2 regions of the Massilia sp. PWRC2 genome follow, and region 1 is predicted to be linked to the other one. Evidence: riboswitches for the same ligand, from Rfam matches in the RefSeq annotation. Region 1 holds a riboswitch; the other holds the start of a gene.

Region 1 (3,205 bases):
AGTCGCGCGCCATGCTGTAGGTGGCGAGCAGATTGACCAGGCCATAACCGCCCAGGCGATTTTTGTTGGCGGCGTCGTCAAATCGGTCGCCCGACAGCGCCAGTTCGACGCCCGCCTCCAGCGGACCCACGGCGTAACTGGCGTTGACGCTGGCGTGGCGCTTGCTGCGGCGTGCCAGGCGCAGCCTGGTGGTGTCGTCTTTCGGGTCTTGCAGGTCGACGCTGGCATTGAGGTTCACGCCCAGCAGACGGGTGGCGCCGGCCACGGTCAAGCCCTCCAGCTGCGCACGACTGACGTTGTAGGCACAGCCGTACCGGTAGGTGGCCAGGCCGAACGGGCACGGGGTGGTGTTGACCAGCAGGTCGGTGAGCCGGTTGCGGTAGTAGCTGGCGCTGAGGGCGTGCACGCCATCGTCATAGCGCACGCCGATTTCGGCATTGCGGCCCTGTTCCGGGCGATTGGCCGGATTGCCGTACGAAGGGTAATACAGTTCGTTATAGGTAGGCGCGCGAAAGCTGCTGCCATAGCTGGCGCTGGCGCGCAGGGTCGGCGTCAACTGGTAAGCATAGCCGAGCGCACCGGTGGTATTGGCGCCATACACCGACTTGTCGCGCCGTGCGCTGGCACTGAACAGGTGGGCACCGCGGCGTGCGTTGTAGGAAGCGGCAACCGCGTTGCTGCTGCGCTGGCGATTCAAGGCGTCGGCGCCGTTGGTCGACACCTCTTCTTCACGATGGTCGAGCAACAGCTGCAGGATGTCGCTGCCGAGCACGATATCGTTCTGCCAGCTGAGCTCCCGTTGCCTGCTGTCGATGCGCGAATAGCCCGAGGCGGCGGCGCTGCTGTAATTGACGCTGTTGTCGCGGCTTTGGGCATATTGCAGCATGCTGGTCCAGCGCGGCGTCAACTGGGCCCGGCCAAACACGGCGCCGTTCGACAGTTGCGCCTCGCTGCGCACATCATAGGGTCCGGCGCCAGCGTCGTACTGGCTATCGAGTGCGCTATGGAGCAGCACGGCGCCCACTTCGTAACCGGCGGCGAGCGCAAAGCGCAGCTGGGCGGCGACGCTGGTCCTGTCGTAGCCATCGCGATCGGCGTTGTAGGCGCTGCTGCCCTGGCGGGTGGCCGAGAAGCTGTCCGATTTTTCGCGGCTGGCGCTGATGGCGTAGCTGACGCGATGCTCGCCGGCGGTGGCGCCGGCCACGCTGGCATCGAGCGCGCGGGTGTTGTCGCTGCCGTAGCCGGCAGACGCCGTCCATGTCGGGGCGCCCTTGCCAGTGCGGGTAAAAATCTGGATGACGCCGCCGACGGCGTCGGCGCCATACATCGAACTTAATGGGCCGTAGACGATTTCAATGTGATCGATGGCGCTTAGCGGAATGGCGCTCCAGTTGGCCGCACCGGTGGTCGATGAGCCGATCCGCACACCGTCGACCAGCACGATGTTTTGATTGCTGTTGGCGCCGCGGATAAACACGCTGGCGCTGGTGCCGGCACCGCCATTGCGGGCGATTTCAATGCCGCGCTGGCGTTGCAGCAGGTCGACGACGGAGTCGGCGCCGGACGCCGCAATCTGCTCGGCGCCGATGACGACGCTGTCGCTGATGACATCGGCCAGCGGCTGCGGGCTGCGGCTGGCGGTCACCAGAACGGTGGCGGCAGGGGCGGTGGCGGAATCGCCGGAATCGGCGTGAACGGCGGGCGCGGCAAGCGCCAGTGCCAGTGACGCCAGGGCGGCGTGGCGGGAAATAGGTTGAGTCATGGTCTTCGTCTGTAATGGGCAACCGGCCTACATCCCCGTGGGCCAGATTGAACAGAAGCGAGCGAACAGCATACGACCAGGCCACGCCGGCAGCGCCGGCGTTGTCCGTGTCGCGCACATCCCGTACGCTCACTTCCACCTGTGTTGGCCGGTATCCGGGCTGGCAAGTTAGACCATCTCACCTTCCCATGCAAAGCACAGTGGTTGTCAAAGATGGTTTGTCGCGCATGGCGACACTTGCTGACCGTTGCGGGGGCAGCACACGCAGGCCTAAGAACCAGGCTTCGTGTTTCCCGTTTAACTGCGCGTCAGGACAGACGCGCGAGCACCAAAACGCCGCCATTATACGGCCACATGGTGAACATGGCGGCATTAGCTTGTCAGAATTGCAGGGACACGGTGCCAGCGTAATCGATATGGTGCGCGGTGGCGGCAGCTCGCAGCGCCACCTCTGCCAGCGTACCGTTGGTGATTTTTGCGCCCTGTAGCATGGCCTGTTGCAGGGCTGTCAGCAGACGGATGGTACCGGCGTGGCAGACGACGATGGCGTCGTTTACTGCAACGTTGTCGCCTCTGAACGCATCGACAAAGGCGGCGACCCGGGTGGCTACCTGCAGAACGGTTTCACCACCGCCGGGCGCGTAGCCGCACAGGTCTGCGGCCCAGGCGTCGATGTCGGCACGGGCGATGTGCTCCCACGGCTGCAGTTCCCACGCACCGAAATCCATTTCGGCCAGCCGGGCGTCGAGGCGCGGTGGCGGCATGCCACGCTGCGCTGCCAGCATAGTGCTGAGCGCCGTGCAGCGCTGCAGCGGGCTTGAATAAATCGGTAGTGGCGACGACGCAGCAGGCGGCAGCGTGGCCGCGAGCGTAATCAAGGCGGCGTTCAAGGCCGTCGGCTCGACGGCGATGTCGCTGCTGCCGTAGCAGACGCCAGCGGCGATGCGCGTGGCAGGGTGGCGTACCAGTATCAATCGCATGTCAGGTCAGGGCGCCGTCGCCAAGCGTGGCCAGCACGCCCAGATAGACCATCACTTCGCCGACCTGCTGGACGGCGCCGAGGCAGTCTCCCGTGTAGCCACCGATACGACGGGCGAACAGGCGCCCCAGCCAGACGGTGGCAATGGCTGCGCCCAGCACGCCGGCGCCGAGGGCAGCGACCTTGACGACGCCACTGGCGCCGACGATGGCTAGTACGGCCACGGTGGTGGCGGTGGCAATGGCGAATTCACCAGCGCGCATGCTTTGGGCCAGCGGCTTGGCCTTGCCCTCCGCCCTGGCGTAGTGCATGCGCCAGATCAGGGCTGTGGCCAGCCAGCGCGATACGACATGGGCGGCGAACAGCGCACCGATGACGGTCAAGGGCGGCATGCTGGCCAGCGCCGTGCATTTGAGGCCCAGCATGCACACGGTGCCGATGGCGCCATAGGCACCGATTCGCGA
Region 2 (3,205 bases), on a different contig from region 1:
CGCTGCGCGGGCGGCAGGTCGAGCAGGGCATGCTGCAGCCAGCCATCGAACTGTTGCGAGGCCAGCTGGCCGGCCGGGCCAAACTGGCGCAGGTTGTGAAACGACAGCCCGCTGCCGATGATCAAGATGCCCTCCGCGCGCAGGGGCGCCAGCGCGCGGCCCAGCGCCAGATGGGTTTCCGGATCATAGCCATGCTTGATCGACAGCTGTACCACCGGCATGTCGGCGTCCGGATAGACGGGATAGAGCATGGAAAAAGTGCCGTGGTCGAAGCCGCGCTGTTCATCCTGAGTGACCTCATGGCCGGCGCCAGCGGCGAGCTCGGCCACCCGCCGCGCCAGCGCCGGATGGCCCGGCGCCGGATAACGGATTTGATAAGTGTGCGGTGGAAAACCGCCGTAATCGTAGATCATCCCCGGGGCGGCGCTGGACGATACCTTGAAACCGGCTTCTTCCCAGTGACTCGTCACCACCAGCACCGCCTTCGGCCGCTGCCCCAGCTGGCGCGGCATGTCGACCAGCGACGCCTCCAGCGCATCGTAGAGGCTGCCCACTTGCTCTTTCATGAACGGCCATGGACCGCCGCCGTGCGAAACAAAATAAGTGGGCAAAATGACAGACATGGCGAACTCCAGAGAGGAAAAGGGCAGCAGCGACAGCTGACTGAAAACATTTTTAATTGGTACTAATTAGTACTATTATGCGCCTGTTACGGCAAAATTCAAGGGCAGTTGCCAGCATGGCGTTGCAGCGGCGCACCGCTGCCGGACCCCCCAAAGAATTGTTCACCGCAGTGCCCAGCAGATTGCCGGCACCGTCAACGACCCCAGCAGCCAACTGCACCTGTTCGTCGCGCCACTGCGATGGCAAGCTTTCTGACGGGCCTTTGCATCTATAATGGCAATGTTTTGGTGCCCGCCGGCGAGATCTCGCCGGCAGTTAAACGGGAAACACCAGGCCCTGGCGCTGCGCGCCCTGGCTTCACGTGTGCTGCCCCCGCAACGGTCAACCAGCGCCGGCCGACGTTTTTGTCGACCGGCAGCCGCCTCGAACACCACCGCGCGTATGCGTGGGAAGGTGAGGCGGTGATGCTGGTGAGCCCGGATACCGGCCAAACAGGGGGAGGCGCGATTGCGCTTCCATTGAATCCGGCTTGCGGGGACGCATGGCTGGAGACTTCATTTCAAAGACCGATCACCATGATGTTGACCACCGCCACGCGCGCCCGCGCGCTTTGCCCGTTCGCCCGCGCTAACGTTACCGTTCCCACCGTTACGACTGTTACCACCATTGCCGCCATCGTCGCCAGCATCTGCGCCGCCCCCGTGCTGGCCCAGAGCCTGAACGTTGCCAGCGTTGCCAGCGTTGCCAGCGTTGCCAGCGTCGCCAGCGACCTGCCCACCGTGCTGGTGACCGGCTCGCGCTTTGCCAGCCCGCTCGCCGCTGCGCCGATTGGCGCCACCGTCATCACCGAGGACGATATCCGCCGCGCCGGCGCCACCGACGTCAACCAGGCCATCCGCAAGGTCGCTGGCGTGTTCGGCCGCCAGAGCCTCGACGCCAGTCCCGATTTTTCGCTCGACCTGCGCGGCTTTGGCAGCAACAGCGCGCAAAACATGGTGGTGCTGGTCGACGGCGTGCGCCTGTCGGAGAACGAGCAAGCCAACCCGGTGCTCTCGACCATCCCCATCGACACCGTCGAGCGCATCGAGATCGTCCGCGGCGGCAGCAGCGTGCTGTATGGCGATGGCGCCACCGCCGGCGTCATCCAGATCATCACCAAGGGCGCCACCAAACGGGGCACCACCCACGCTTCGCTCAGCGCAGAAGTGGGCACCCTGCACGCCTACGATGCACGCGCCTCGGTGGCCACCGCCTTTGGCGGCGTCGCCGTCGATGCCGCCATCGACCGCCAGGGCACCGACAACAGCCGCGTCAACAGCCGCTTCCAGGGCAGCGCCTTTAGCGGCGGCGCGCAGATGGCACTGGCTGACGGCCGCGTCGGCGTGCGTGTCGACAGCGCGCGCCAGCATTCGCGCTTTCCCGGCTCGCTCACGCAAGCGCAGTTCGATGCCGATGCCGGCCAGAGCCTGACCCGTGACGACTTCGGCTCGCTCGACAGCGACCGCGTCAGCGCCTTCGTCGAACAGCGCTTCGGCAGCATCGACCTGGCCGCCGAGCTGTCGCACCGCGAAAAAACCGTGCGCTCGCATTACGTTGCTGACTTCGGCTTCGGTCCGTCGGTGTCGGACGCCCGCTACGACAGCCGGCAGACGCAGTTTTCGCCGCGCCTGCGCCAGCGCTCGCAGTGGGGCAGCGCTGTGGCGCCGCTGGACAATGAATTGATCGTCGGCGTCGATCTGCTGCGCTGGCAGCGCACCACGGCGTCGGATTTTTCCAGCGCCGAAGCGCGCCAGCGCTCCAAAGCCGTGTACGCGCGCGACGAAGTGCGCTTCGGCGCCGCTGCTGCCGGACGCCTCGCCGCCGGCGTGCGTCACGAAGTGTTCGACAAGGATACGGTCGATGCCCTGGCCTTTCCGCCGCTGGCCGACAAGGCCTCGCAAGCGCTCAATGCCTGGGACCTGCAGGGCAGTTACGCCGTGCTGCCGTCGCTCACATTGCACGCCAAGGCCGGCCAGAGTTACCGCCTGCCGAATGCCGACGACAACAGCTACCGTTCGTCGAGTGCGGTGCTGCAGCCGCAAACGTCGCACGATCTCGAACTGGGGGCGCTGTGGTCGGCCAGCGCAGCGCGGGCCGGTACGGCATCGGGCACCCAGTTCGGCGCCCGCCTGTTCCGTCACCGCCTGGTCAACGAGATTTATTATGACCCCACCATCTTGGTCAACGGCTTTGCCGGTGCGAATACCAACCTCGACCCTACCGAACGGCGCGGCATCGAACTCGATGGCCAGCTCAGTCTGGCCGCCGACTGGAGCGTCGCTGCCCATGCCCAGCACCTGACGGCCACGTTTACGAACGGCGTCAACAGCGGCCGCACGCTCACCCTGGTGCCCAAAAATATCGTCAACGCGCGCCTGAGCTGGTCGCCAAGCGCGCGCCTGCTGGCCGATCTGGGCGTGCAGTGGGTCGATCGCCAGCGCTTCGGCAGCGATTTTGCCAACAGCTGCGCGGTGCAGATCGCTTCGCACAGCAGCTTCGATGGCCGGGTGGCGCAGCGGGTCCGCCAGTGGGAATTCGCCCT

What was found. Region 1 has a riboswitch for cobalamin ahead of ACP7BZ_RS22455 (TonB-dependent receptor domain-containing protein). Riboswitches for the same ligand answer to the same signal wherever they lie in the genome.
Region 2: linked by a shared signal. The riboswitch ahead of ACP7BZ_RS05650 (TonB-dependent receptor) and the one ahead of ACP7BZ_RS22455 (TonB-dependent receptor domain-containing protein) in region 1 are both predicted to bind cobalamin.

The regions. Positions count from the first base shown of each region.
Region 1 covers NZ_JAFCUW010000019.1:1,689-4,893, reverse strand. The annotation lists gene ACP7BZ_RS22455 (TonB-dependent receptor domain-containing protein) at 1-1,762, opposite strand, end outside; cobalamin riboswitch at 1,892-2,110, opposite strand; gene ACP7BZ_RS22450 (histidine phosphatase family protein) at 2,143-2,742, opposite strand; gene ACP7BZ_RS22445 (adenosylcobinamide-GDP ribazoletransferase) at 2,744-3,205, opposite strand, start outside.
Region 2 covers NZ_JAFCUW010000002.1:198,531-201,735, forward strand. The annotation lists gene ACP7BZ_RS05645 (DODA-type extradiol aromatic ring-opening family dioxygenase) at 1-623, opposite strand, end outside; cobalamin riboswitch at 893-1,130, shown strand; gene ACP7BZ_RS05650 (TonB-dependent receptor) at 1,200-3,205, shown strand, end outside.